3 regions of the Nonomuraea sp. NPDC050536 genome follow, and region 2 is predicted to be linked to each of the others. Evidence: predicted binding sites of a transcription regulator. Region 2 holds the regulator's gene; each other region holds the start of a gene.
The links. The regulator LexA, encoded in region 2, represses DNA repair genes until DNA is damaged. The targets are predictions, from matches to a motif close to TCGAACANNTGTTCGA.
Positions count from the first base shown of each region.

Region 1: the regulator LexA is predicted to act here: its motif matches at 1,350-1,365, upstream of ACIBHX_RS32330 (Rv2578c family radical SAM protein).
Region 3: the regulator LexA is predicted to act here: its motif matches at 3,560-3,575, upstream of recA (recombinase RecA).

Region 1 covers NZ_JBITHD010000013.1:133,014-143,019, forward strand. The annotation lists gene ACIBHX_RS32320 (penicillin-binding transpeptidase domain-containing protein) at 1-880, shown strand, start outside; gene ACIBHX_RS32325 (DUF3040 domain-containing protein) at 962-1,240, opposite strand; gene ACIBHX_RS32330 (Rv2578c family radical SAM protein) at 1,374-2,420, shown strand; gene ACIBHX_RS32335 (patatin-like phospholipase family protein) at 2,489-3,304, shown strand; gene ACIBHX_RS32340 (GTP-binding protein) at 3,472-5,277, shown strand; gene ACIBHX_RS32345 (nuclear transport factor 2 family protein) at 5,274-5,711, opposite strand; gene ACIBHX_RS32350 (hypothetical protein) at 5,842-5,997, shown strand; gene ACIBHX_RS32355 (PDZ domain-containing protein) at 6,093-9,197, shown strand; gene ACIBHX_RS32360 (glycosyltransferase family 4 protein) at 9,369-10,006, shown strand, end outside.
Region 2 covers NZ_JBITHD010000001.1:186,939-196,944, forward strand. The annotation lists gene ACIBHX_RS00895 (class I SAM-dependent methyltransferase) at 1-34, shown strand, start outside; gene ACIBHX_RS00900 (hypothetical protein) at 24-515, opposite strand; gene ACIBHX_RS00905 (vitamin B12-dependent ribonucleotide reductase) at 631-3,450, opposite strand; gene nrdR (transcriptional regulator NrdR) at 3,447-3,983, opposite strand; gene ACIBHX_RS00915 (hypothetical protein) at 4,183-4,536, opposite strand; gene ACIBHX_RS00920 (LysM peptidoglycan-binding domain-containing protein) at 4,596-5,456, opposite strand; gene lexA (transcriptional repressor LexA) at 5,663-6,370, shown strand; gene ACIBHX_RS00930 (PASTA domain-containing protein) at 6,597-7,871, shown strand; gene ACIBHX_RS00935 (glycosyl hydrolase family 18 protein) at 7,889-10,006, opposite strand, start outside.
Region 3 covers NZ_JBITHD010000014.1:13,046-23,051, forward strand. The annotation lists partial or broken gene ACIBHX_RS33230 (IS5/IS1182 family transposase) at 318-461, shown strand; gene recX (recombination regulator RecX) at 506-2,347, opposite strand; gene recA (recombinase RecA) at 2,353-3,465, opposite strand; gene ACIBHX_RS33245 (hypothetical protein) at 3,856-4,125, shown strand; gene ACIBHX_RS33250 (DUF3046 domain-containing protein) at 4,108-4,302, opposite strand; gene ACIBHX_RS33255 (hypothetical protein) at 4,334-4,528, shown strand; gene ACIBHX_RS33260 (VOC family protein) at 4,529-5,017, opposite strand; gene ACIBHX_RS33265 (ATP-dependent helicase) at 5,176-9,651, shown strand; gene ACIBHX_RS33270 (hypothetical protein) at 9,867-10,006, shown strand, end outside.

The DNA of each region.
Region 1 (10,006 bases), on a different contig from region 2:
CAGCCTCGACCCGCGCGCCCAGGCCGCCGCCGTGGCCGCGGTCAAGGACATGAAGAAGCCCACCTCGATGGTGGCCATCAAACCCGGCACCGGCGAGATCCTGGCCGTGGTCAACAACCAGGGCGGCTTCAACCGCGCCCTGGACGGCCGCTACCCGCCCGGCTCCACCTTCAAGACCGTCACCGCGCTCGGCCTGCTCAACGCCGGCCTGTCCCCCACCGACAAGGTCACCTGCCCCAAGTACGCCACCGTCGGCGGGCTGAAAGTCCGCAACTCCGAAAAGGAAGAGTTCGGGTCGCTGACCTTCCTGGACGCCTACGCCTACTCCTGCAACACCACCTTCGCCCCGCTGGCCGAGCAGAAGCTGGGCGCGGCCAAGCTGCTGGCCGCCGCCGAGCAGGTGGGCTTCAACCAGCCGCTCAACATCGGCGTGCCGGCCGCCAAGCCCAGCTGCCCCAAGGCCACCTCCGACTCCGAACTGGCCGCCGAGGCCTTCGGGCAGGGCCGCATCACCGCCAGCCCGCTGACCATGGCCTCGGTGGCGGGCGCGATCGCCTCCGGCACCTGGCGCCCGCCCACGCTGGTGCCCGAACTGAAGCAGAAGGCCCAGCCGCGCGAGCTGTCCGCCGACGCCGTCGGCAAGCTGCACGCGATGATGTCGGCGGTGGTCACCAAGGGCACCGCCAAGTCGGCCGGGCTGCCGGCCGGCACGCGCGGCAAGACGGGCACCGCCGAGTTCGGCACCGGCGACAAGCTCGACACGCACGCGTGGTTCATGGGGTTCAAGGGGGACGTGGCCTTCGCGGTGGTGGTCGAGGCCGGAGGTACCGGGGGTAAGGTGGCGGCTCCGGTGGCAGCCGCGTTCCTTCGGGGGTTGTAGGAGGGTTCGCCACCGTTGCCGCGACACGCCGCACATGCCGTACTTGACCCTTTATTTCGGACAGTTTGGGTACGGCGGGCTTTACAGGGAAGCTGCCAGGGCCAGGGCCGCGGCCTCGTGGCGCAACACCATGATCAGGAGCGTGGCGACCAGCGTGGCGATCAACAGCCAGCTGATCAGGATGATGACCGTCGAACGGCGCGGCCGGCGCCGCATGCTTGGCTCGCCCTGGGCCTTCGCCTCGCTGCGACGGGCACGGTCGTTGAACGACTCGAGCCGCGCGACCAGGCGAGGGTCTTCATCGACGAGGTGCTGCTCGATTTGCGCGAGCATCCGCTCCTCGTCCTGCGACCAGGCCATAAGTGCACCTCCGGAACGCAAGCTCTGTGCGGACTTTCTGCCCAACCCTGAAGATCATTAGCCCCCAGCTGGGCAGGTAATTGCAAGCTCTTTCCTGTTGCGATCATCCTCGAAAACTTGTTCTAATCAAGGCATGCGCTGGGACAACCTGCGGCTGACCGATGCGGACGAGGCCGAACCCCTCGCGCCGCTGTTCGCCCGCGGCGCCGTCACCCGCACCTTCGACACGCCGGAGTTCCGCGGCACGACCTTCTACGAGATCCAGGCCCGCTCCATCATCAACCGCGTCCCGGCCGCCAGCCGAGTCTCCTTCACCCACACCATCAACCCCTACCGAGGCTGCGGGCACCGCTGCACTTACTGTTTTGCCCGGAAAACGCACGAATATCTGGATTTGAATGCCGGGGCGGACTTCGACTCGAAGATCGTGGTGAAGGTGAACGCGGCCGAGCTGGCGCGGCGGGAGCTGGCTTCGCCTCGCTGGCGGGGACAGCACATCGCGATGGGGACCAACGTCGACTGCTATCAGCGGGCCGAGGGGCGTTACCGGTTGATGCGCGGGATCCTCGAGGCGTTGCGGGATGCGGCCAATCCCTTTTCGATCCTGACGAAGGGGACGCTGGTCCTGCGGGATCTGGATCTGCTGACCGAGGCCGCGCAGGTCACCGAGGTGGGGGCGAACTTCTCCGTGGGGTTCGTGGACGCCGACGTGTGGCGCTCGGTCGAGCCCGGCACACCGCACCCGCTGCGGCGGCTGGAGGCGTGCGCGACGCTCAACGACCACGGGATCGGCTGCGGCGTGCTGATGGCGCCGATCCTGCCGTACCTGACCGACTCACCCGACCAGTTGGAGCGCACCGTCAAGGAGATCGCCGCGGCCGGCGCCACCCACCTCGCGCCCATCGTGCTGCACCTGCGGCCCGGCGCGCGCGAGTGGTATCTGGGCTGGCTGTCTCGCGAGCACCCGCGTCTGGTGCCGCGCTATCTCGAGCTGTACGGCAGGGGCGCCTACGCACCCCAGGCCTACCAGCAGCGCATCACCGCCCAGATCAAGGAACTGGCCACCCGCCACGGCATCGGCCGCCCCACCCCCTCCCGCACCCGCCGCCTACCCCCACGCCCCACCCCTCCCACCCCCGCCGAACCCGAGCAACTCCCCCTCGACCTCGGCCTCGATTGAGCCGCAAGTGCGTGAAGCGGGATGCCGACTTGAGCTCAACCGTGGTTGAGGTAGCAGACTTGCGTTTCATGAATGCACTGGTTCTTGGGCCTGGTGGTGTCGTCGGGACGGCTTGGCTGGCGGGTCTCGCGGTTGGGCTGCGCCGGCATGGGGTCGATCTGGCCGCCGCCGATCTGATCGTCGGCACCTCCGCGGGCGCCATCGTGGGCGCGCTACTGGCCACCGGGGGCGATCTCGACCGCCTGGCTCTCTCCCGTCGCCCGGACGCTGCGGCCGACCCCGGCAGCGGGCGGGTCGGCGCGGGGGCCGCTGACCCGGCGGCCATGGGGCGGGTGTTCGCGCTGCTCGGCGAGGAGGGGGTGGAGCCCGCCGAACGGCTGCGGCGGGTGGGGCGGCTGGCGGTCGAGGCCGCTCCCGCGCCCGAGGAGATCCATCTGGCCACGATGTCCGCCCTGGTACCCGCCGCCGACTGGCCGGCCCACCTGGTCATCAGCGCCGTGGACATCGACTCCGGCCAGCCGCAGGCCTGGGACTCCACCAGCGGCATCCCCCTGCAGGCGGCCGTCGCGGCCAGCACCGCCATGCCCGCCGCCTTCCCACCCATCACCATCGCCGGTCGCCGCTACATGGACGGCGCCCTGGGCGGCGGCAGCAACGCCCACCTGGCCACCGGCGCCGACCCACTGCTGCTCATCGAACCGCTGGCCCACCTGTTCCGCCAGGAGCCGCCCGCGGGCGCCATCACCGTGGCACCCGACGAGCAGACGATCGCCGTCTTCGGCGCCGATCTGCACGACCGCGCCGCCTGGCAACCGTCCTACCAGGCAGGCCTGCGCCAGGCCGCGCCGGCCGCGACCGTCATCGCCGCCGCCTGGCCCCGGTAAGCGGAAGACGGAAATTCGGTCGACCGGTGCCAGGGCGGGATGACAGGATGAGCGGGTTCATGTGGTCGATCTTGTGAAGGAGCTCGCGATGCGGCGGGGCCTCGACGTCTCCCAGCGCCCCATTGGCACGCGAGTTCCCGAAGGCCCGACCACGCATGCAAGCTTGTTTGAACATTGGCATCCTCGCGCACGTAGACGCGGGTAAGACCAGCCTGACCGAGCGGCTGCTGTTCCAGACCGGCGCGATCGACCGGCTGGGCAGCGTCGACGGCGGCGACACCCAGACCGACACCGGCGACATCGAGCGGCGGCGCGGCATCACCATCCGTACGGCCGTGGCGGCGTTCACGGTCGGCGACCTGCACGTCAACCTGATCGACACGCCCGGGCACTCCGACTTCATCGCCGAGGTGGAGCGGGCGCTGGGCGTGCTGGACGGCGCGATCCTGGTCGTGTCGGCCGTGGAGGGCGTCCAGCCGCAGACGCGGGTGCTGATGAAGACGCTGCGCCGCCTGGCCCTGCCCACGTTGATCTTCGTCAACAAGCTGGACCGGGCAGGCGCCCGGCCGCTGCAGGTGCTCGGGCAGATCCGGCGGCACCTGTCGCCGGCCGCCGTCACGATCGACGATCCGGACGCGCCGGAGATCCTGGCCGAGCACGACGACGCCATCCTCAAACGCCTGGTCGAAGGCGATACCCCGACCCCGGAGGAGATCGAGGAGGCGATCGCCCGGCAGTGCGCCGAGGGCGTGCTGCACCCGGTGTTCCTCGGCTCGGCGATGACCGGTCAGGGCGTCACCGAACTCCTGGACGGGCTGCGCCTGCTGCCGACCACAACCACGGCAGGCACGGGCACAGGCACGGGCACCAGCGGCACGGTGTTCGCCATCGAGCGCGGCCCCACCGGCGAGAAGGTGGCCTACGTGCGCCTGCGCGCGGGCACGCTGCACGTCCGCCGCCGCACCACCTGGTACCGCAGGCGCCCCGGCGGCGGCGTGGAGCAGTACGAGGCCAGGCCCACCGCGCTGCGCGTCATCGGAGGGCGCGACGAGCCGTGCGCGGGCGACATCGCCAAGGTGTGGGGCGTGCCGCAGGTGCGGGTGGGCGACCGGGTCGGCAGCCCGCCCGAGCCGGGCGAGCACGTCCACCACTTCGCGCCGCCCAGCCTGGAGACGGTCGTACGGCCGCGCCGTACCGGACAGCGGGGGCAGGTGCACGCGGCGCTGGCGGCGCTGGCCGAGCAGGACCCGCTGATCAGCATCAGGACGCTGGCCGGCGGCCAGACGTCGGTGCTGCTGTACGGGGAGGTGCAGAAGGAGGTCATCGCCGAGACGCTGGCCCGCGACTTCGGCGTCGAGGCCGAGTTCGAGCCCAGCAGCCCCGTCTACCTGGAGCGCCCGGCCGGGGTCGGGGAGACGGCCGAGGAGATCACCCGGCACGGCCGCAACGACTTCTGGGCCACGGTGGGGCTGCGCGTGGAACCGGGTCCGCGCGGGTCGGGCCTGACCTACCGGCTGGGGGTGGAGCTGGGCTCGCTGCCGGCGGCCTTCCAGCGGGCGATCGAGGACACGGTGGCGGTGACGCTGCGGCGCGGCCCGCAGGGCTGGCCGGTGACCGACGTGATCGTGACGCTGACCCGCTCCGGCTACGCCTCGCCGATCTCGACCGCGAGCGACTTCCGCGGCCGCACGGCCGAGGTGCTCATGGACGCGCTGCAACGGGCGGGCACCCGGGTGTACGAGCCGTGCCACCGTTTCGAGCTGGAGATCCCGGCGCAGGCCTTCAGCCCGGTGACCGCGCGGCTGGCCGGGCTGGGCGCCGAACTGTCGGACACCCTGCAGCACGGCGACACGTGGCTGATCAGGGGTGAGCTGCCGGCCCGGCGGGTGCACGACTTCGAGCGGCAACTGCCCGGCCTGTCGCACGGCGAAGGGGTGTGGCTGTCGGCGCCGTCAGGGGATCGACCGCTCTAGCGGCTGAACACGCCGAGGCTGCCCTGGCTCCACATGCCGCTCAGCCGCCTGGCGGCGATCTTCCAGCCGCCGGGCGTGCGGCGCAGCACGTCGCTGTAGCGGCCGGCGGCCAGGTAGGTGTCGCCGCCGGGAGCGCCGCGCCGTACGTGCTGGGCCTGGAAGTAGCAGGTGTGCTCGGCCTGGTCGCCGTCCAGGCGGATGTGGTGGTTGCCGAGCAGGTGCTGGGTGGCCTCCAGCCCGCGCAGCCCGGCGCCGAGGGCGGCGGCGATCTGCTCGGGGCCGCGCACCTGCTCGATCATCCCCGGGTAGGCCCAGGTGGCGTCCGGGGTGAACTGCTCGGCCAGCAGTTTCCAGTCGCGGGTGTCGAGCGCGGTGGCGTAGGCGACGACGACGTCCATGATCGCGGCGCGGTCGGTGAGCTCGGCCAGATCCATGCGGTCACGCTCCAGGGGGTACGGCGGGCGTCCCGACCACCATCGACGTGTCAGGTTTGCGAGGCAAGTGGGTATTAAGCGCTTTGGTGCGCCAAACAGCGCATCTCATCTCATTCGGGGGGAAACAACGATGGCTGAGACGAACAAGAAACCAGTCGCCAAGTCCGGCAAGGCCAAGAAGGCCGCCATCAAGACGACCCGGCAGGCCAAAGCCGCAAAGCGCATGGCCTCCACCCAGGCCTCCGCTCAGCCCTCCACCCGGCCCATGATGCCGCCGGAGGAGTGAGCCGCCGGACGGCGCGGGTGTGAGTCCCGGCCGTCCTGGACATTGATCCGACAACCGGGGGCACCGGCCCCCGGTTGTCTCCTCACGGAGGACGCATGTCCGCCTACCTGCGCTTCCCCGCGATCTTCCAGGACGTGGTGGTGTTCGCGGCCGAAGACGACCTGTGGATGGTGGCCGCCACCGGAGGCCGCGCCTTCCGCCTGACCGCCGGCCAGGCCGAGGCCCGCTACCCGCGCATCTCCCCGCGCGGCGACCAGCTCGCCTTCGTCGGCCGCGAAGAAGGCCCGGAAGAGGTGTACGTGATGCCGGCCGAGGGCGGCGCCGCCCGCCGGGTGACCTTCCACGGCGCCCGCTGCACCGTCACCGGCTGGGACCCCGAAGAGCGCATCCTGTACGCCAGCGACGAGACCCAGCCCTTCGACGGCCGCGCCTGGCTGCACCGCCTCGCGCCCGGCGGGGTGCCGGAACGCCTGCCGTACGGGCCCGCGACCTCCATCGCGCACGGCCCGGGCGGCATGATCGTGCTGGGCCGCAACACCGCCGACCCCGCCCGCTGGAAGCGCTACCGCGGCGGCACCACCGGCGACCTGTGGATCGACCCCGACGGCGACGGCGAGTTCCGCAGACTGATCCGCCTGCCCGGCAACCTGGCCTCGCCATGCTGGAGCGGCGAACGGGTGTGCTTCCTGTCCGACCACGAAGGCGTCGGCAACGTCTACTCCTGCACCCCCGACGGCGGCGACCTGCGCAAGCACACCCACCACCGCGACTACTACGCCCGCAACCTGACCGGCGACGGCCGCCGCCTGGTCTACCACGCCGGCGCCGACCTGTACCTGCTCGACCCGCTGCTCGACCCCGTCCAGGAACCGCGCAGGCTGGAGGTACGGCTGGCCTCCTCCCGCACCCAGCGCAACCGCCGCTTCGTCGAGGCCGCCGACTACCTCGACGGCGCCACCCTCAGCCCCGACGGCAGCGCCCTGGCCGTCGCCGCCCGCGGCAAGGCCTACACCATGGCCTGCTGGGAAGGACCCGTCCGCCAGCACGGCGAGGCCGACGGCGTCCGCTACCGGCTGGTGACCTGGCTCAACGACGGCCGCCGGCTGATCGCCGCGGCCAGCGACGACGGCGACGAGGAATCCCTGCTCGTACTCGGCGGCCCCGCCCTGGCGCGACTGGGCAGGATCATCGAGCTGGCCTGCGACCCGGCCCATGACCGCGTCGCGGTCACCAACCACCGCCACGAGTTGCACCTGCTCGACCTGGCAGGCGGGCCCGCCGTCCTGGTGGAGGCCAACCCGCACGGCGCGCCGGAGGACCTGGCCTGGTCACCCGACGGGCAGTGGCTGGCCTGGGCGAGCCCGCTGACCCCGCAGACCACCGCGATCAACCTCTACCACCCCGAATCCGGCCGGACCGCCCAGGCCAGCGAACCGGTGCTCAAGGACCACCGGCCCGCCTTCGACCCGCGCGGCGACTACCTGTACTTCATCGGCCAGCGCGTCTTCTCCCCCGTCTACGACCAGCTCCAGTTCGACCTCGGATTCCCCCTGGGCACCCGCCCGTACGCGGTCGCCCTGCGCGCCGACGCCGCCGACCCGTTCGTGCCGCGGCCGCGGCCGCTGGAGGTCAAGGATGCCTCCGAAGACGACGACGAGCCGCCGCCGATGCGCGTCGACCTCGACGGGCTGGCCCGCCGCGTCACCGCCTTCTCCCTGCCCGAGGGCCGCTACGAGCGGGTGGCCGGGCTGAAGGGCAAGGCGCTGCTGCTGACGACCGCCCTGGACGGCGAGGGCACCCTGCACCTGTACGACTTCGCCAGGGACAAGCAGGACACCTTCGCCGAGGACGTCGACGACTTCCAGCTCGGCCGCGACCACAAGAGCCTGCTCTACCGCAGCGGCGACCGGCTGCGCGTGGTCAAGGCCGGCGAGATCCCCGACGATGACGACGAGCCGGGCCGCGACAGCGGCTGGATCGACCTGTCACGCGTCAAGGTGTCGGTCCGCCCCGAGGCCGAATGGCGGCAGATGTTCCGCGAGGCCTGGCGGCTGCAGCGCGAGCACTTCTGGAGCCAGGACATGGCCGGCGTCGACTGGCAGGCCGTCTACCACCGCTACCTGCCGCTGGTCGAGCGCGTGTCCACCCGCGGGGAGTTCTCCGACCTGCTGTGGGAGCTGCACGGCGAGCTGGGCACCAGCCACGCCTACGAATCCGGCGGCGAATACCGGCCCGGACCCGACTACCGGCAGGGCAAGCTCGGCGTCGACTGGGACTACCGCGACGGCGTCTACCACATCGGCGCCATCGTCACCGGCGACCCCTGGGATCCGGCCGCCACCTCACCGCTGAACCGTCTGGGTGTGGACGTGCGGCGGGGCGACGCCGTACTGGCGATCAACGGCACGCCCATCGGCGCGGCCGGCACCCCCAACGAGCGCCTGGTCAACCAGGCGGGCCAGGAGGTCGAGCTGACGCTGCGCCGCGACGGGCGCGAGTTCACCGTCACCGTCAAGGCGCTGGCCGACGAGCAGCCCGCCCGCTACCGCGACTGGGTCAACCGCAACCGCCACCACTGCCACCGCAAAACCGGAAATAAGGTCGGATATCTGCATATACCGGATATGGGGCCGGAGGGTTTCGGGGAATTCCACCGCGGCTTCCTGGCCGAATACGACCACCCCGCCCTCATCGTCGACGTCCGCTACAACCGCGGCGGCCACGTCTCCTCCCTCCTGCTGGAAAAACTCGCCCGCCACCGCCTCGGCTACGACTACCCCCGCTGGGGACAACCCCAGCCCTACCCACCCCAATCACCCCGCGGGCCACTGGTCGCCATCGCCAACGAATACGCCGGATCCGACGGCGACATCTTCAGCCACACCTTCAAACTGCTGCGCCTGGGACCCCTGGTCGGCAAACGCACCTGGGGCGGCGTCATCGGCATCTGGCCCCGCCACCGCCTGGCCGACGGCACCCTCACCACCCAGCCGGAATTCTCCTTCGCCTTCGACGACGTCGGCTGGCAGGTGGAGAACTACGGCACCGATCCGGACATCGAGGTCGACATCACCCCCCAAGACTGGGCCGCCGGCATCGACCGCCAACTGGAAACCGCCCTCAATGTCGCCCTCGACCTGCTGAAACAACACCCCCCGCACACCCCCGACCCAAACCGGCGACCACGCATGCAACCTTGAGACGACTTGTGACGTCTAAAACTGATAGATGGGGATAGCACCGCGGGGACTGACCGGTGCACTCCACCGAAGCGAGACAATAAGCCGGTGGCGGGAGCACTCCCACCACCGGCCACGTGTGTTATAGACACTGTCTTTCCGCTACAAAGGGGGATCCACCAGGTGCGCGCAGTGGCACGCAAGGCGAAGGCGATGGCAGGCCGGCTGTACCGGGGCTACAACCGGCGCAAACTCCGCAACGCGCCGCCTCCCTCCACCGACAAGATCCGGATCCTCCTCCTGCACGCCAACGGCATGGGCGGCACCATCAGGACCGTCTTCAACCTCGCCAACTACCTGTGCGAGAAGCACGACGTCGAGATCGTGTCCATCCTCAAAGAGGCCGACGAACCCTTCTTCGCCCTCGACCCGCGCGTCAAGGTCCGCTTCCTCGACAACCGGCTCAAGCCCCACTACGGCGTCCCCGCCTGGCTGTCGAAGATGCACAGCCGCCTCATCCCCGAGGAAGAGACCGCCTACCATCGCTTCAACGTCTGGACCGACATCAAGCTCGCCCGCTACATCCGCTCCCTGGACGGCGGCGTGCTCATGTCCACCCGCCCCGGCCTCAACCTGGCCATGGCCCAGCTCGCCCCGCCCGGCGTCATCACCATCGGCCAGGAACACGTCGCCCTGCGCACCCAGCCGGAATCCGTCCAGAAGCTCATCAGCTGGCGCTACCGCCGCTTCGACGCCCTGGTCACCCTCACCAAGGCCGACCTGCGCGACTACCGCAACGCCCTGACCCGCAAGCCCAAACGCCTGGCCCG
Region 2 (10,006 bases):
GAGCATCTTCCAGTACTACCGCTTCACGTTCTGACCCGCCTGGAGCGTGCCTGATACGAGCGGGCGCACACCGCCAGCGCGCCACCGATCCCGCAGAAGGCGAGAACGGCCGCGACGACGAGCCAGTTCGTGGGGCCGTGCCCGCCGCCTCCGCCTCCCGACAGCGCGAGCACCGCGGTGAGCACGCCGTACGGCAGCAGCAGCGTCCCCGGCCAGGCCACGCCCAGCGGGATCCAGCGCGGTAGGCGCATGCCCCACGGCCGGGTCAGTGCCAGCAGCAGGACGGCTCCCGCTACGGCCAGGGCCGCGGTGAAGTCCACCCCATGATGCTCCAGCCAGATGACCGCCACGGGCGCGCCGTTGCGCCGGAACTCATCCGCGAGATCGAACCCCGGCGGCAGGCCCGCCCTGCCGCCGCAGGCCCAGTACGTCTTGATCGCCGCATACGGCACCAGGGCCGCGATTCCCGCCCATGCTGTCCGGCGAACGGCGGAGGGCGGATTCGAGAAGGTCACGGCCCCACACTCCCGGAGGGTCGGCCCTGCCCGACTCCCTCCGCCGGACCAGCCCGTTCCCCCACACGGGGGAGGGGGTGCCGGTGAACACCGGCACCCCCTCCGTGGTGAAAGGTTAGCTGCAGCCGCTGGTGGAGCCGCAGCCCTCACAGACGTAGCAGCTGCCCGCGGGGCGCATCTTCGTGCCGCAGGTCATGCAGAGCGGGGCGTCGGCCGTGAAGCGCTGGTGGCTCTCCAGCGTGAGCTCCTTGCCCGGCTGCGGCTTGGGCTGCTCCGCGACCGCCCCCCGCGTCTCGATGGGCGCGGACTGGGCCAGGGCCTCCTTGTCCACGACCTCCTGCAGCGCCGCCGGGTCCTCGCCGCGCTGCTGCGCCGCCCGCTCGGCCGCCGAGAAGATGCCCAGGGCCGCCCGCTCGTCGTAGGGCAGGTGGTCCAGCGCGAGGCGGCGGAAGATGTAGTCCATCACCGACGTGGCCATCCGGATGTCCGGGTCGTCCGTCATGCCGGCGGGCTCGAAGCGCATGTTGACGAACTTGCTCATGTACGTCTCGAGCGGCACGCCGTACTGGAGCCCTATCGAGATCGCCACCGAGAAGGCGTCCATGACGCCCGCCAGCGTGGAGCCCTGCTTGGACATCTTCAGGAAGACCTCGCCGAGCCCGTCGTCGGGGTAGGACGAGGCGGTCATGTAGCCCTTGGCGCCGCCGACCGTGAAGCGGGTGGTCATGCTGGGACGCTGGTTGGGCATCCGGCGCCTGGTGGGCCGGTTGATCTCGATGACCTTGACCTCGGGCTCGGCGGCGACCTGCTCCTCGGCCTTCGGCTTGGCGTTGGACAGCGGCTGGCCGACCTTGCAGTTGTCGCGGTAGACCGCCAGCGCCTTCAGACCGAGCTTCCAGCCCTCCAGGTAGACCTGCTCGATGTCGTCGATCGTGGCCGACTCGGGCAGGTTGACCGTCTTGGAGATGGCACCGGACAGGAACGGCTGCGCGGCCGCCATCATCCGGACGTGACCCATCGGCGCGATCGCCCGCTCGCCCATCGCGCAGTCGAACACCTCGTAGTGCTCCCGCTTGAGGCCGGGGGCGTCGACGACGTGGCCGTGCTCGGCGATGAACTCGACGATGGCCTCGATCTGCTCCTGCTGGTAGCCCAGCTGCTTGAGCGCCCGCGGGATCGTCTGGTTGACGATCTGCATCGAGCCGCCGCCGACCAGCTTCTTGAACTTGACCAGCGCCAGGTCGGGCTCGATGCCGGTGGTGTCGCAGTCCATCATCAGGCCGATCGTGCCGGTCGGGGCCAGCAGGCTCGCCTGGGCGTTGCGGTAGCCGCTCTTCTCGCCCAGCTTGAGGCACTCCGACCACTGGCGGGACGCCTCGGCGTGGATCTTGCCGTCCATCGAGCCGATCGTGCGCAGGTTGTCGTTGCCCGCGGCGTGCTTGCGCATGACCCGCTTGTGCGCGTCGGCGTTGCGGGCGTAGCCGTCGTACGGGCCGACCACGGACGCGAGCTCGGCGCTACGGCGGTAGGACACGCCCGTCATCAGCGAGGTGATGGCGCCGGCGACCGCGCGCCCGCCGTCGGAGTCGTAGGCGTGGCCGGTGGCCATCAGCAGCGCGCCCAGGTTGGCGTAACCGATGCCGAGCTGGCGGTAGGCGCGGGTCGTCTCGCCGATCTTCTCCGTCGGGAAGTCAGCGAACGTGATCGACACGTCCATCGCCGTGATGATCAGCTCGGTGAGCTTCACGAAGCCGGCCACGTCGAAGGAGTTGTCGTCCTTCAGGAACTTCAGCAGGTTGATCGAGGCCAGGTTGCAGGAGGAGTTGTCCAGGTGGACGTACTCGGAGCACGGGTTGGACGCGGTGATCCGCCCCGTCTCCGGGGTGGTGTGCCAGTCGTTGATCGTGTCGTCGTACTGCACGCCCGGGTCGGCGCAGTCCCACGCCGCCTTGGCCATCTTGCGGAACAGCCCCTTGGCGTCGACGGTCTCGATCACCTCGCCGGTCAGGCGGGCGCGCAGGCCGAACTCGCCGCCCTTCTCCACGGCGTTCATGAACTCGTCGGAGACCCGGACGGAGTTGTTGGCGTTCTGGTACTGGACCGAGACGATGTCCTTGCCGCCCAGGTCCATGTCGAACCCGGCGTCGCGCAGCGCGCGGATCTTGTCCTCCTCGCGCGCCTTGGTCTCGATGAACTCCTCGATGTCGGGGTGGTCCACGTCGAGCACGACCATCTTGGCGGCCCGCCGCGTGGCACCGCCCGACTTGATGGTGCCCGCGCTGGCGTCCGCGCCGCGCATGAAGGACACCGGGCCGCTGGCCGTACCGCCGCTGGACAGCAGCTCCTTGGAGGAGCGGATGCGCGACAGGTTGACGCCGGATCCCGAGCCGCCCTTGAAGATCACACCCTCTTCCTTGTACCAGTCGAGGATCGACTCCATCGTGTCGTCCACGGCCAGGATGAAGCATGCGCTGACCTGCTGCGGGGACTTGGTGCCCACGTTGAACCAGACAGGGGAGTTGAAGGCGAAGACCTGGTGCGTCAGGGCGTACTTCAGCTCGTGGTCGAAGATCTCGGCGTCCTCGTCGGTGGCGAAGTAGCCGTTGTCCACCGCGGTCCTGGTGTACATGCCCACGACCCGGTCGACGAGCTGCTTGAGGCTCCACTCGCGCTGCGGCGTGCCCACCGCGCCGCGGAAGTACTTGGTCGTCACGATGTTGGCCGCGTTGACCGACCAGAACTCGGGGAACTCGACGCCCCGCTGCTCAAAGTTGACCGAGCCGTCGCGCCAGTTCGTCATGACGACGTCGCGGCGCTCCCACGCGATCTCGTCGTACGGATGCACTCCGGGCATGGTGAAGATCCGCTTCATCTTCAGACCCTTGCGCGGCTTCTTACCGCCGCGTGCCACCGAGCCGCTGGCCGTCTCCGTCATGACTCCCCCTTCTCGCCTTTAACGGTCGAGTCCGTCTCACCTGGCACCTTGACGCCCTCGCGGGGATCTCCAGGTGTCCGGTTCGACTCCCTCTCCACCTTCAACTGTTCGATCTCGGCCTCGAAGTCCGCCAGGCTCTCGAAACCGCGATATACCGATGCGAACCGCAGGTACGCCACCTCGTCCAGTTCCCGCAGCGGGCCCAGGATCGCCAGCCCGACCTCGTTGGACGGGATCTCGGCCGCGCCCTTGGCCCTGATGGCCTCCTCGACCCGCTGCCCGAGCTGGGCCAGCGAGTCTTCCGGCACGGGCCGGCCCTGACAGGCCCGCCGCACGCCCGCGACCACCTTGTCCCGTGAGAACGGCTCCGTTACCCCGCTACGCTTGCTCACCATCAGCAACACGGTCTCCTGCGTGGTGAACCTGCGCCCGCACTCCGGGCAGGTCCGCCGGCGCCGGATGGCCGCGCCATCCTCCGTCGAGCGACTGTCGATGACCCTGGTGTCCGGGTGCCGACAGAACGGACAGTGCACGCTCGCGCCTCCTCCGGACATGCGTAAAGCCCGATCCACGGAACCACAATTTGTGGTGAACCTACATCGGTGTAACTACTAGATGTTGTGGTTTCCAACCTAGAAGTGCGCGACCATGAACGCAAGTTGACCGCTCCGATCGGGCCGAAGTCGCTGATCAGGCCAGCTCGCGCGGCATGTGCCGGGCGTGTCGCTCGCGTCAGGCTTCGGCGATCTTGGGGAAGCCGGTCTCGGGCACGCCGTCGGCCCTCGGCAGGATCGGCTCGCCGTTGACATTGGCGAAGCGCATCCACAGGGCGGGCACCACCAGCGCCGCGATGGCCGTGAGCGCGCGGGTGACGCCGCGCGCTAAAGCCCGGCCGACCCCTTCCCCGGCGACCACGGCCGCCGGGTTGTGGCTGAGCGCCGCGAACCGCTCGCCCACCAGCCCCAGTGCGCCGAACGGCATCCCGGAGAATCCGTCGTGCCTGGACGGCTGCTGAAGTTGCACCCAGCCCAGGCTGAGGGAGGAGGTTCGCATTCCGTCGTGGTCGACGGCGAAATCAATGACCATGATCTGACCCTCTCAAGGCCTCCTTGGAGGGGTCGGTCGAGTTAGGTATGGCGGGCCGTTCAGTGCACCGGGACGTACAGTCGCGTGCCCGGGCGGATCAGGGAGTCGTCGAGAGCGTTCAGCCGGACGATCTCGGCCACCACCCTCGCTGGGTCGTCGCCGTGGTCGACGTTCTGGGCGATCTTCCACAGCGTGTCGCCCTGGTCGACGACCACCCACGGCAGGCCCGCATGGCTCGGCACGGCGGCCCCCCGCGCCGCCCACCCGGTCGCCGTGGCACCCGCGAAGCAGATGCCCAGGGTCAGCACGACGAAGAAGGTCACGAGCACGATCCGGCCCCGCCGCGTCAGCCGCACGGCTCCATCCCCCGCCGCGCGCCCCGGGCACGCCTGCCTCCTGGCGGCGCGCCTCGCGCCCACGCGCCGCCGGGCGCCGCTCAACCCCGGCGCGCCCGCCGTGCCGTCGCGGCCGGGCCTCGGCACGCTTTCCGCCGCACCTCGCCTCAGTGCGCGCACCGTGTCGCCGGGGTCGCGCCTCGAAGGCCGCGCCGGACCGTCGGCGCCGCGCCGTGCCGCGCGATCCGGCCGCACCGTCGCATCCCCTCTGCCCCGCCGCGCACCACCGGGGAGTACGGCGGGCCGCCGCGAGCCGGTGGACGCGCCCGCCTCCCTGGCCCTGCCGGCGCCCGGCTGTGAGGTTGGCTTCGGCCGCGGGCGGTGGGCCGTGCCGCCCGCCGTACGGGTGGAGTCCGCGCGGGACGGGGCGTCCCCGAGCCGCGCGCTCCCGTTGCGCGGCTCGGGGACAAGCCACAGGCGGCGGCCCGCCGGGCGGGGCGGGGCCGGGCGCGCCTCGCGGGTGAGATCGGCCAGAAGGGTGAGCTGGGCGTCGTCGTCCGGGTGTGTGATTGTGGTTGTTCGCACGGCTGACCTCCGCAAAAAAGGCCGATCAAAGATCGTCAAATCGAACACGGTGTCGATCGAACTCCCGTACGATGTTCTACACCACGCCGCTGACAATTTCGAGAAAGACTCGAACAATTGTTTGAAGATGATCTTCAGCGGCGATACGGTTGCTGTGTGCGACATCAGGACCACGGACCGGAAGGTCCGCCGGCGAGGAGGAGAGCATGAGCGAGCGGGATGACGGCAACGGGGTCAGCGACCTCGCGGTGCGCCGGCGGGATTCGCTGGGGTTGACCCCGAGGCAGCGCAAGATCCTCGAGGTGATCCGCGACTCCGTCCAGCAGCGCGGCTACCCGCCCTCCATGCGCGAGATCGGCGAGGCCGTGCAGCTGACCAGCACGTCCAGCGTGTCGCACCAGCTGACGGCGTTGCAGCGCAAGGGCTACCTGCGGCGCGACCCGCACCGCCCGCGCGCCCTCGAGGTGCGCCTGCCTGGCGAGCCGGTGCTGTGGGTCGACCCCGAAGCCACCGACGACGAGTCCACGATCAGCCGCCCCACGGCCGCCTACGTCCCGCTCGTCGGCCGCATCGCCGCCGGTGGCCCGATCCTGGCCGAGGAGAGCGTCGAGGACGTCTTCGCCCTGCCCAAGCAGCTGGTCGGCGAGGGCACGCTGTTCCTGCTCCAGGTCGCGGGTGACTCGATGATCGAGGCCGCCATCGCCGACGGTGACTGGGTCGTCGTCCGTCAGCAGCCGGTCGCGGAGAGCGGCGACATCGTAGCCGCGATGATCGACGGCGAGGCCACGGTCAAGACGTTCAAGCGCAAGGACGGCCACGTCTGGCTGGTCCCGCACAACCCGAACTACGACCCCATCCCCGGCGACGAGGCCAGCGTCCTGGGCAAGGTCGTCGCGGTCCTCCGCCGCCTCTGACCCTCCGGCAGTCGGGCGCGCGCCCCCCGCTCGGCGCGCGCCCTTTCGCTGTGCCCCCGTTCCAGGCGCTCCGGGCGAACGCCTGCCTGCGATACATCCTCGGCGATCGCCGCACACGGTCGCCGAGGCCTCCTTCACCATGTGGAGCCGTCCGGGCCGTTGACAGCGGGTGACCGTCGGGCTCTTCTGAAGGCGGCGGCGCAGGGGCCGCGGGAGGGGAGGGGCCATGGGGGAGCTCTACATTCCGTACCAGGGCGGAATGGACTACGGCGTCGGGATCGACACGCCGAGCGGCAACAAGAAGGCGCTGGCCGCCATGGGCGAGCCCAACGAGGTCCAGGGCGCCGCGGGCAGCATCCTGACCTACAGCATGCAGCTGCTGAAGACGGAAGAGGACCTTCAGACCCATCTGGGGATCTCCGCGTCGGCCTCGGGCGGGGTCGGGCTGTTCAGCGCGAGCGCCCGGATGAGCTTCTCGCGCGACCAGAAGATCCACTCCTCGGCGGTGTTCTTCGCGGTGCGGGCGACACTGCAGCTGGCGTTCTCCTCCATCCGCAACCCCACGCCCAACCCTGCGGCGGTCGCGCTGATCAATGACGGCGACATGGACCGCTTCCGCGGGGTGTTCGGCGACATGTTCGTCAGGGGCATGCAGCGCGGCGGCTTCTTCGTCGGCATCTGCCGGATCCAGACCAAGGACAGCACCGAGCAGCAGAGCCTGTCGGCGACTGTCAGCGGGGGATACGCCACTTTCTCCGCCTCCGGCGGCTTCAGCTCCGAGTTCAAGAACGCCCTCAGCAGCAAGAGCATCTCGATCAACGTGTACGCCGAGGGGGGCAAGGTCGCCACGAAGCAACCGGGGAGCCTGGAGGAGTTGCAGGCGATCTCGCAGGCCTGGCCCGCCACGGTACGCGAGGAGGCCGTGCCGTACTCGGTGCTGCTGGACTCGCACGAGATCCTCAACCTGCCGCGCACGCCGAACTTCATCGACCTGGAGCATCAGCAGGACGTGCTGGTGCGGTGCGCGCGGCTGCGCAACCGTGACTGGCAGCTGCTGGAGGACATCGACTACATCCTGGCGCACCAGGACCAGTTCGTCGGGGTGGACGAGGCGGCGCTGGCCAAGCTGCAGGCGGACGTGTCGGACGACCTGGACACGATCGCGGCGGCGGCCTCGCACGCGGTCAACCACCCCAAGGAGGCGTCTTTCCCCGACGGGCTCAAGGCGCTCGCACCGCACCTCCCGGCCCGCAAGGCGGGGCTGCCGCCGCCACCCCAGATGGTCCAGGTCCCCAACCTGATCGGCCAGAACATGGAGGCCGTGCAGACCGCCCCGGAGTGGGCCTGGGCCCGCGAGCTCTTCAATATCGTCGGCGACCGCATCGCGGTCCCCGAACCCCACGGCCGCTCGTGGGTCGTCCGCCAAGATCCTCCGGCGGGCGTCTCGGCCCCCAAGGGGAGTGTTCTGACCATCTACGTCGAACAAGGGACCGAGGACTAGCCCGCCGGAGGACGGGTCTATTTCAGGCCTGCGTCCAGGGCGGTGGTGAGGGTGCCGGTGTCTCCCGACATCTCCCAGATCATCGCGCCGAGCAGGTTCTTGCCGCGTAGCCAGGCCGTCTTCTTCCCGATCGACCAGGTGTCGTCGAAGGTCCACCACTGGCCGTTGCCGCCGGTGTAGCAGAAGGTGGCGACCGCCTGCTCATCATGGTGGACCGTGCAGCCTGGCACCGAGGCGACGAGGTTGCTGTAGCCGCGGGTGCCTGCCTCCTCCTGGAACTGGCCGGGCGCCGCGCCCTGGGCCGCCTGCCACTCGCCGGACTTGCCGCCGTCGGTGACCTGCTGCCAGCCGCGGCCGTAGTAGGCCAGGCCGATGGTGAGCTTGCGCGGGTTCACCCCTGCTTGCAGGTAGACGTCGACCGCGTTCTCGACGCTGAAGTGGAACGAGTACGGGTCGTCGGTGTCCAGGTAGAGGTTGCCCTGGTGGCCGGTGCGGTTCGGCTCCCACGAGTTGTCGCTTCCCGCGCCGTGGAAGTCGTAGCCCTGGATGTTGAAGATGTCCAGGGATTTGGCGACCTCGGGCAGGTCCCAGCCAGCGGCGATCTTGGCCGGGTCGGCGGGGGTGAAGGCCGTGAGCTGGTAGCGCTTGCCCGTCTGGGCGGTCAGCGCGTCGAGCTGGCGGCGGAACTCGGCCAGCAGCAGCGTCAGGTTCGCCTTGTCGTTGGGCGAGACGTGGTTGCCCGCGTGCCCCTCGGCGCCCGGCCACTCCCAGTCGATGTCGATCCCGTCGAAGATCCCGGCGGCCGTGCCCGGCCCGCCGTAGGTGTTGTAAACGGGCAGGTTGCCCTTGATGTAGGTGTCGATGCAGGAGGCCACGAACTTCTTGCGCGAGGCGTCGGTGGCCGCCACGTCGGAGAAGTACTTGGAGTAGGTCCAGCCGCCGATCGAGATGAGCACCTTCAGGTCCGGGTGCTTGACCTTGAGCTTCTTGAGCTGGTTGAAGTTGCCCTGCAGCTTGTCCCACCCGGAGTCGGCCACGCCGTCCACCGACTGGGCCGCGCTGAAGGGCCGGCCGTAGTCGGCCTCGGCGTCACCCGCGCCGTCACCCTGCGAGGGGTCCTGCGGGTTCTGCGTGGTGCCCTTGGTGACGCCCTGCAGGCACGTCAGGTTGACCGGGTCGAGGTTGGCGAAGGCGTAGTTGATGTGGGTGAGCTTGGCGGCGTTGCCGGTGGTCTCGAGGTTCTTCACGAAGTACTGCCGGCCGTAGATACCCCATTGCACGAAATATCCGACCCGGGCGTACCCCGTCTCCACCACGTCCGACGTCGTCACCGACACAGCGGCCGAGGCGGGCGAGACGTTGTCGTAGAGGTCCCGCGCCCGGACGGTGAACGAGTAGGCCGTCGAGGGCGACAGACCCGAGATGGTGGCCGTGGTGCCCATGACGGTCGCCGCGACGGAGGTCCCGACGTAGACGTCGTAGTTGGCGACCCCGGTGTTGTCCGTGGAGGCGTTCCACGCCAGGGAGACCGTGGAGGAGGTCTTGCCGGTCGAGCGCAGGCTGGCCGGTGCCGACGGCGGCTGCGTGTCGTCGGAGGGGTTGTTCGTCTTCACCGTCAGCGGCGAGGAGGCGGGAGACAGGTTCCCCTTGCGGTCCTTGGCCTTGACGGTGAACGTGTAGGAGGTGTTCGGCGTCAGCCCGGTGATCGTCGCCGAGGTTCCGGTCACCTCCGTGCCGTTGGAGATCACGTAGCCGGTGATCGGCAGGCTGCCGGGTGTGGCCGCGTCCCACGCCAGCGAGATCGTTTTGGTCGTCTTGACCGGCGACCGCAGGTTCCCCGGCGTCCCCGGCGGTGCGTCGGGCGAACCGTCGCAGTTGACGTCGTTCACCCGGCAGCCGGTCGGCTGGGCGCCGGCCGTACTGACCGTGAAGGTCGGGCTGTAGGGCTCGGTCGAGCCGCCTGCCGCGATGGTCGTGTTGTAGTAGACGGGGGAGAGCGTGACGGTCCGCCCGTTCTGCGAGATTGTGCCGTTCTGGGCGTTGGCGGCGGTCACGCCGGCGGGCAGGTCGAAGACGACCGTCCAGCCGTTCAGCGCGGTGGTCGTGTTGTTGGCGATCACGAACTTGGCCGAGGT
Region 3 (10,006 bases), on a different contig from region 2:
AAGTCACGAGCAAGCAAACGCGTCATCAAGCGTGTCTTACTAGCTGCCCCTTCGCGATTCGGGCAGATATCGCCCGAATCGCACCACTCCCCCGGCGCCCCAAGATCGCCCCCTTCGGCATCCCCGGCAAGGAGAACATCCACTTCGTCGACATACTCGACGATCCCCCTCATGCGCCCCGTACGCCGCGGTTGCGGTGGGCGGAGACTACGCCGCGGTTCCGGTGGGTGAGGACTACGCCGCGGTTCCGGTGGGTGAGGACTGCGCAAGCAACGCGGCCGCAACGGCGGTCGGCCACTCGGCTTTGACCGCGCCCTCTACAACGCGCCCTCTACAAGCGGCGCAACGTGGTCGAACGCTGCTTCAACCGACTCAAGCAGCTCCGCGGCCTGGCCACCGGCTACGACCAGACCGCAACCTCCTACACCGTCACCATCGCATCACTACTGCTCTGGCGATGATCATTTGAGGACACGCCCTACGCCGTGGTTCGGCTGAGTGGGGGCTAGAAGGGGTCTTCTTCGATTTCGATGCCTTCTTGTTCGAGGGCTTCGCGGACTACGCGGTAGGAGAGGCCGGGTGGGTAGCCCTTGCGGGCCAGCATGCCGGCCAGGCGGCGGGTGCGGGCCTGGGGGTCGAGGCCTCGGGTGGCGGAGAGCTTGCGGTCGACCAGGCGGCGGGCGGTTTCGAGCTCCTGGTCAGGGTCCAGGCGTTCGACGGCTTCGTTGACGGTTTCCGAGTCGACGCCGCGGTGGCGGAGCTCGGCGGCCAGGGCGCGCTTGGCCAGGCCGCGGCCGTGGTGGCGCGAGTCGACCCACGCCTCGGCGAACGCTTCGTCGTTGATCAGCCCCAGCTCGGAGAACCGGTCGAGCACCGTCTCGGCGGCCTCATCGGGGATGTCCCGCTTGCGCAGCGCCTCGGCCAGCTGTGCCCTCGTCTTCGGCGCCATGGTCAGCAACCGCAGCACCACCGCCCGCGCCACCGACTCCGGATCCGCCGGCGCCCCGGACGCGGCCACCGAACCCTCATCAGGCCCTTCAGGCAGCCACCCCCCACGCCCACCAGACCGACGCCCACGACGCCGTCCACCACGGGATCGTCCGCCAGCCCCCGTAACGCCACCAGACTCCGACCCACGCCCCGACGCAGCGGCACCGCCAGCCCCCGAGGCATCGTCACGTCCGCCCCACCCGCTAGCCCCCGAAGCGGCACCATCTCCTCCGCCCCACCGGCCAGCCCCCGAAGCGGCACCGTCTTCTCTGCTCCGTCGGCCGGCGGGAGAGGGGGCGTCGTTCTGTTCGTTCTGCAGGATCGCGGTTGCGGGGTTGGCCCAGCCGATGGACTCTCGGTCGGCGGAGTCCGTAGTGGCATGTGTCCAGCCACCGGGATCCGAGGTCGCGGGATCCGAGGTTCCGGGATCAGAGGTTCCGGGATCAGAGGTTCCGGGATCAGAGGTTCCGGGATCAGAGGTCGCGGAATCCAAGGTCGCGAGATCCGCGTTGGCGGGGTCCGGGCTGTTGGTGTGGTTGGGCGAGTCGGAGCGGGGCTTGCGGCGGCGGCGAGAGGGGCGGCGGGAGGGCTCGTCGGGGTCGGCCATCGGGGGCTGCCACCAGGCGGCTGGCGCTGGATCGTCGGGCGCGTTCTTGGTCGCCTCGCCTATCTCGCGAACGCCGAACGTGGGCGTGGCAGGCCCGGATGTACCTGTTGCGAACAGGCCGTTCCAGGGGTCGTCGTGGGTATCCGCTCCGGACGAGTCATCCGCGGGAATGGCATAACCCGGCCCCCACGCCTCACGCCCTGAACCCGAGCCCGCGGAACCCGCCCCTGGGGCTCCGCTCCCCCAGGCGCCAGAACCCGAATCCACGGCCCCACTAATCCAAGTGCCAGAACCCGATTCCTCGACGCCACGTCCCCAGGTGCCAGAGCCGGCTTCCTCGGCCGTATGACCCCAGTCGCGTGAACCGGAGCCGTCGCCACCCTCGGCACCGTGACTCGTCGCGTCACCACGCCAAGAACCCATGGAGCCCGGCGCGTCCTCATTCCACGACCCCTTGGAACCTGAACCGCCAGACCATCGACCCGGCGCACCCATATCCCACGGACCCGCGGAACCCGAGCCACCAGACCACCGACCCGGCGCACCCCCGTCCCCCAGACCCACGGAGCCGGGCGCGCCCGCATCCCGCGGAGCCGCGGTACGTGAGTCCGGCGGGTCCGTGGGGGGCGGGGTCGGGTTGGCGGGTTGTGGACCCGTGGTGTCCTGGGGCGTCCCGGACCCGCGGTGGGGGCGGGGTGGAAGGGAGGCTGGCCAGGCGCCCCGGTCGGGGGGTGGGTCCGCGTCGCGCATGGGGATCAGACGTCGCCAGGCTTGGGCGTGGCGGCGGCCTTGGCGGCTCGGCCTGTGGCGGCCGGGGCGGCGGCGGGCGCGGGAGCCTCGGCGGGCGCAGGAGCCTCGGCGGGCGCGTCGAGGCGGGGGCCGACGCCGAGCTTGTCCTTGATCTTCTTCTCGATCTCGTTGGCCATGTCGGGGTGGTTCTTCAGGAAGTTGCGCGCGTTCTCCTTGCCCTGGCCGAGCTGGTCGCCCTCGTAGGTGTACCAGGCGCCGGACTTGCGGACGAACCCATGCTCCACACCCATGTCGATGAGGCCACCCTCACGCGAGACGCCCACGCCGTACAGGATGTCGAAGTCGGCCACGCGGAAGGGCGGGGCCATCTTGTTCTTGACGACCTTGACGCGGGTGCGGTTGCCGACCGCCTCCGTGCCGTCCTTCAGCGTCTCGATGCGGCGGATGTCGAGGCGGACCGAGGCGTAGAACTTCAGCGCCTTACCACCGGTCGTGGTCTCCGGCGAGCCGAACATGACGCCGATCTTCTCGCGCAGCTGGTTGATGAAGATGGCGGTGGTGTTGGTGTTGTTCAGAGCACCCGCCACCTTGCGCAGGGCCTGGGACATCAGGCGGGCCTGGAGGCCGACGTGGCTGTCGCCCATCTCGCCCTCGATCTCGGCCTTGGGCACCAGAGCGGCCACCGAGTCGATGACGATGATGTCGACCGCGCCCGACCTGATCAGCATGTCGGCGATCTCCAGCGCCTGCTCACCGGTGTCGGGCTGGGAGACCAGGAGGGCGTCGGTGTCGACGCCGAGCTTCTTGGCGTATTCGGGGTCGAGGGCGTGTTCAGCGTCGATGAAGGCCGCGATGCCGCCGGCGCGCTGGGCGTTGGCCACGGCGTGCAGGGCGACCGTGGTCTTACCCGACGACTCGGGGCCGTAGACCTCGACGATCCTGCCGCGCGGCAGGCCGCCGATGCCGAGCGCCACGTCCAGGGCGATCGACCCGGTGGGGATCACCTCGATGGGAGCTCGGGCGTCATCGCCGAGGCGCATGACGGAGCCCTTGCCGAACTGCCGCTCGATCTGAGCGAGGGCAGTCTCAAGGGCCTTCTCGCGGTCGTTGATAGCCATGGGAACTCCCCTGGAGGGTGTCGTGGTCGGTCCAGTCGAGTGAAAGCTACGGGCTCCCACCGACATTTTCCGGAGAAGCCAAGTTTCATCGTAGCCGAACGACTGTTCGATCACATCTCTAACACGCCGTTACACCGCCTGCTGTACGGCAGGCCGCCGCCACCGCCGCCCGCCGTCGTGAGCTGGGGACCTGCGACCGAGCGCCACCGGCGAGTCGATGACGCTCGCCCGCCGTTACGGCGCTTCGCCGGGCGTGTGCCGCGGTCGCGGTGGCTCGCCGTACAAGACGCGCGGTGACATTAGAGTCATGCGCCGATTTGGGGCCCTCACATACGTGGGCAATACGACAGGCGTGTTGTCGCAGGCCAGCAGGTGGGGAAACCCTGAGGTGTGGCGAGCTCGTACACGAGTGAACGGCGCATCCATCTCGAGGCCCTGGCCGGACTCCTGCCCGATCACGGGCTGGTGAGCCGGCTGGTCGGTAACGACGATCCGGTGCTGTGGGTCTGGCACCCGCGCACGGGCAGACAGACGATCATCTTCGCCACGCCGACGCACGACGGCTGGCTCTACCTGTGGTCGGCGGGCGGTCAGGGCGCCGCCGACGACCTGGAGCGCACGGTGCTCACGCTGAAGGAGGCGCTAGCGCAGCCGGGATGAGACGTTCTCGACCTGGCAGACAGCGCGCCACACGGTCTTGGCGCTCTCGCCCTCGGCCAGCGCCTGCTGCACGGTGCGCCCGCCCAGCGGGGCCACGACGTAGTCCGCGGCCCACGACTCGGCGTAGCTGTCGCCGAAGTGGGCGCGCATCCGTCTCCAGAACTCGGTGAGGCGCATCTTCCAAGTATGGGGTGGGTAGGACAGTGCCATGCCAAAGACCCCCAAGGCTTCACCCCCGAAGACCGCCAAGATCAAGGCCAATCGCGCCAGGCGCCGCCGCCTGCAGTCTCTCCAGCGGCTGGCCGTACAGAAGGAGAGAGCCGACCGCTCCGAACGGCACGCGGGCATCAGGCAGGATCCGCGCGCGGGCACGCCGCGCACGCGCAGGGCGTCGCGGCGTTAGTCACATCACGCGCGAGCCGTACATCTCACCCAGATGGTCGGCGAGCAGCTCCAATCTGGCGCCGTCGGGGTCCCTGAAGTAGATGGAGGCGCCGCTCTCGATCTGGTGCGGCACGCCGGCCATCTCCAGCTTGCCCCGCAGCCGCTCCCAGGTGACGGGGTCGACGGAGATCGCGATGTGGTGCAGCCCGCCGAGGACCTCCTGGTAGGGCCCCAAGTCGAGTCCGGGGAAGTCGAAGAAGGCAAGGAGGTTTCCGTTGCCCACGTCGAAGAAGAAGTGGTTCGAACCCTTGAAGTCGCGGTTCTCGATGATCTCCGTGAGCGGGAACTCCAGCAGATCCTGGTAGAACCGGATCGTTCGCTCCACGTCCGAAGAAAGCAGCGCGAAGTGGTGCAGTCCCCGCGCACTGCTCGGAGGCCGGCGCACTAAGAGGTGGCGCGCCCTGATCTCCTCGCGCTTGGCCTCTATGGCTGCGTAATCAATGGTCACGGTCGCTCTATGTCCCCTCGAGGGCCCCCTCAACCACTCGCCGTGGGGACGCTTTCGTTTTCTGTCGGTACGGCGAGGCACTATGTGAACGTGAGCGAGCTTGTCGAGCGAACCAATCAAACACAGCACTTCGGCGATGTCGCGCGGGCGGAGCCCGCGTGACATCGCTGGACCACTTCAGCCCGCTGACCAGGCAATGGTTCGAGGGCGCCTTCGCCGCGCCCACGTCGGCCCAGGAGGGGGCGTGGGACTCGATCGCGCGGGGTGACAACACTCTGGTCGTCGCGCCCACCGGGTCCGGCAAGACTCTGGCAGCCTTCCTCTGGTCGCTGGACCGGCTTTCGCTGGAGGCTGACAGGAAGGGCACGAAGGTGCTCTACGTGTCGCCGCTGAAGGCGCTGGCCGTCGACGTGGAGCGCAACCTGCGGGCGCCGCTGGCCGGGATGAAGCAGACCGCGCGGCGGCTCGGGCTGCCGGTGCCCGAGATCTCGGTGTCCATCCGCTCGGGCGACACGCCCGCCGAGGACCGCAGGCGGTTCGCCGCCAAGCCGTCCGACATCCTCATCACCACCCCGGAGTCGCTGTTCCTGCTGCTCACCAGCCAGGCACGGGAGGCGCTGAGCGGCGTCGAGACCGTGATCGTGGACGAGGTGCACGCGGTGGCCGCCACCAAGCGCGGCGCCCACCTGGCGCTGAGCCTGGAGCGGCTGGACGCGCTGCTGGACAAGCCGGCGCAGCGGATCGGGCTCTCGGCGACCGTGCGGCCCGTGAGCGAGGTCGCCGCCTTCCTGGGCGGGGCGCGCCCGGCGTCCGTGGTGCAGCCCCCGTCGGACAAGCGGATCGAGGTCGAGGTCGTCGTCCCCGTCGAGGACATGGCCGAGATGGAGACCAGGCCCAATGAGGAGGAGCCGGTCAGCAGGTCGATCTGGCCGCACGTCGAGGAGCACCTGTTCGACCTGATCGGCGCGCACAGCTCGACGATCGTGTTCGCCAACTCCCGCCGCCTGGCCGAACGGCTGTGCTCACGGCTGAACGAGCTGGCCTACGAGCGCGAGTCTGGCCTCGACCTGTCGGCGTGGGACGTGCCCGCCGAGATGATGGCGCAGGCGGGCTCGAGCAAGGGCGCGGTGCCGGAGATCGTGCGGGCCCACCACGGCTCGGTGTCGAAGGAGGAGCGCGCCCAGATCGAGGAGGCGCTCAAGTCCGGCCGGCTGCCCGCCGTGGTCGCCACTTCCAGCCTGGAGCTGGGCATCGACATGGGCTCCGTCGACCTCGTGGCGTGCGTGGAGGCACCGCCGAGCGTGGCCAGCGGGCTGCAGCGCATCGGCAGGGCGGGCCACCAGGTGGGCGCGGTGTCCAAGGGCGTGATCTTCCCGAAGTACCGCGGCGACCTGGTGCAGACGGCCGTGGTGGCCGAGCGGATGAAGAGCGGCCAGATCGAGGAGCTGCGCTACCCGCGCAACCCGCTCGACGTGCTGGCCCAGCAGATCGTGGCGATGACCGCGATGGACGAGTGGACGGTCGACGAGCTGGAGAGCGTGGTCAAGCGGGCCGCGCCGTACACCACGCTGCCCAGGAGCGCGCTCGAGGCCACGCTCGACATGCTGGCCGGGCGCTATCCCAGCGAGGAGTTCGCCGAGCTGCGCCCGCGCATCGTGTGGGACAGGGTGAAGGGCACGCTCCAGGGCCGTCCTGGTGCGCAGCGGCTGGCGGTGACCAACGGCGGCACGATCCCCGACCGCGGGCTGTTCGGCGTGTTCCTCGTCGGCGAGAAGGCGTCCAGGGTGGGCGAGCTGGACGAGGAGATGGTCTACGAGTCGCGCGTCGGCGACGTGTTCGTGCTGGGCGCGACCTCGTGGCGGATAGAGGACATCACGCCCGACCGGGTGCTGGTCTCCCCCGCGCCGGGTCTGCCGGGCAAGCTGCCGTTCTGGCACGGCGACGCGCCCGGCAGGCCGGCCGAGCTGGGGCGGGCGATCGGCCAGTTCCTGCGTTCGCCCGAGGAGAAGCGGCTGCGGGAGGCGGGTCTGGACGCCTTCGCCTCGGAAAACCTGCTCGCCTACCTGAAGGAGCAGCGCGAGGCCACCGGCTACGTGCCCGACGACCGCACGCTGCTGGTCGAGCGCTTCCACGACGAGCTGGGCGACTGGCGGGTGGTCATCCACTCGCCGTACGGCGCGCGGGTGCACGCGCCGTGGGCGCTGGCGATCAACCGGCGCCTGCGCGAGCGGTACGGCATCGACGTGCAGGCCGTGCACTCCGACGACGGGATCGTGCTGCGCATCCCCGACACGCTGGCCGAGCCGCCCTCCGACGTGGCCGCCTTCGACGCCGAGGAGATCGAGCAGATCGTCACCGAGGAGCTGGGCGGGTCCGCGATGTTCGCCTCCCGCTTCCGTGAGTGTGCCGGGCGGGCTCTGCTGCTGCCCCGCCGTACTCCCGGCAAGCGCAGCCCGCTGTGGCAGCAGCGGCAGCGAGCCGCGCACCTGCTGGGGGTGGCCTCGCAGTACGCCTCGTTCCCGATCGTGCTCGAGACGATGCGCGAGTGCCTGCAGGACGTCTTCGACGTGCCCGGGCTCGTGCAGCTGATGCGCGACATCGCCGCGCGCAAGGTGCGCGTGGTGGAGGTGGAGACCTCGCAGGCCTCGCCGTTCGCCGCCTCGCTGCTGTTCCACTACGTGGGCGCGTTCATGTACGAGGGCGACGCGCCGCTGGCCGAGCGGCGGGCCCAGGCGCTGGCGCTGGACACCTCGCTGCTGGCCGAGCTGCTCGGCCAGGCCGACCTGCGCGAGCTGCTCGACCCCGACGTGATCGTGGAGGCCGAACGCGAGCTGGCGCGGCTCGACCGGCCGCTGCGCGACGCCGAAGACCTGGCCGACCTGCTGCGCACCCACGGGCCGCTGGTGGCCGACGACGTCAGCGTGCGGGGCGGCGACCCCGCCTGGCTCACCGACCTGGAGAACGCGCGGCGGGCGCTGCGGGTCCGCATCGCGGGCGAGGAGCGGTGGGCGGCCATCGAGGACGCCGCGCGGCTGCGCGACGCGCTGGGCGCGCCGCTGCCCGTCGGGGTGCCGCACGCGTTCCTCGAGCCCGTCGCCGATCCGCTCGCCGACCTGGTCGCGCGCCATGCCCGCACGCGCGGCCCCTTCCACGCCGGTACGGCTGCCGCCAGGTTCGGGCTCGGCGTGGCCGTGGTCACCGACACGCTGCGGCGCTTGGCCGCCACCGGGCGGGTGGTCAACGGCGAGTTCAGGCCCGGCGGGCGGGGCGAGGAGTGGTGCGACGCCGGGGTGCTGCGGATGCTGCGGCGGCGGTCGCTGGCCAGGCTCCGCAAGGAGGTCGAGCCGGTCGCGCCCGAGGCGCTGGCCCGGTTCCTGCCGGTCTGGCATGGGATCACCGGCTCGCGCGCTCCGGTCGCCATGGACTCTCTGGTCGGGGCGATCGAGCAGCTGCAGGGGGCGGCGGTGCCCGCCTCGGCGCTGGAGACGCTGGTGCTGCCGTCACGGGTGCCGGGCTACTCGCCCGCGCTGCTCGACGAGCTGACCTCGTCCGGCGAGGTGCTGTGGGCGGGCCAGGGTTCGCTGCCCGGGGGCGACGGCTGGGTGTCGCTGTATTTCGCCGACACGGCGCCGCTGCTGCTGCCCGCGCCCGCCGACATCACGCTCACTCCCCTGCACTCGCAGATCCTGGACCTGCTGGGCGGCGGGGGTGCGATGTTCTTCCGCGGGCTGTCGGACCGGCTCGGCTCGCTCGACGACCAGGCGCTCGCCTCGGCGCTGTGGGACCTGGTGTGGGCCGGGCGCGTCTCCGGCGACACGCTGGCGCCGCTGCGTGCCACGCTCGGGTCCGGACGGCCCGCCCATCGGCCGTCTACCTCGCGGCGGCGGCGTGCCGTACTGCCGAGCAGGAGCGGGCCGCCCACGGTCGGGGGGCGATGGTGGCTGTTGCCGCTGCCCGCCGAGGACGCCACGCTGCGGGCGCAGGCCCAGGCGGACGTCCTGCTCGAACGGCACGGCGTGGTGACCCGCGGCGCCGTCACCTCCGAGCGGCTGCCCGGCGGTTTCACGCCGATCTACCAGGTCCTGCGGGCCTACGAGGAGAGCGGCCGCTGCCGTCGCGGCTACTTCGTCGAGGGTCTGGGCGGCGCCCAGTTCGCCCTTCCGGGGGCCGTCGACCGCATGCGCGCGCTCGCCGCGACCACCCCGGCTTCCGACCCGACCGTCAATCCCAGCGACGGAGCCCGGCCCGTTGGCGCCCTCGCAGGCGAGCGGCGGGCGGTCGTGCTCGCGGCCGCCGACCCGGCCAACCCCTACGGGGCGGCGCTCCCGTGGCCCACGCATCCTGGGGAGGTCGGCCACAAGCCGGGGCGCAAGGCGGGATCGCTCGTCGTCATCGTCGACGGCCACCTCGTGCTGTACGTGGAGCGTGGCGGCAAGACCCTGCTGTCCTTCGCCGACGACGACCGCCTCCGCCCGGCGGTCGACGCCCTCGCCCTCGCGGTCCGCGACGGGGCCCTCGGCAAACTCACCGTCGAACGCGCCGACGGCACCGCGATCAACGACTCCCCACTCGCGGCGGCCCTCGAAGCCGCCGGCTTCCACCCCACCCCCCGAGGCCTCCGCCTCCGCGCCTAGCCCCGCCCTCCCCCACCACCGATCCCCACCGTCGGCCCTTCCGCCGAACGCTGCGCCATCCTCGCCGCACACGTTGCGCCGATCACCACCCGCACCACTTCTCACCGCACCGGCGCTCGGGAGTGCGCCGCTCACGTCGTCACGCGAGCCGTCCCTGCCCCCTGCCCGTAGGCCGCCACGCGAAGGCGGGCGGGGGCGGCGAGGCTGGTGGGTGGATGCTGGGGCAGGCGGGGGTGGTGAAGAGGGAGAAGGTCGTGACCGGCCTGTGCTGGGCGTTCGGCGCGATCCCGCTGGTGCCGCAGGGCGTCATCCCCGCCGTGTTCAAGCTCACCGGGGAGTCGGCCCGCTCCTGGTT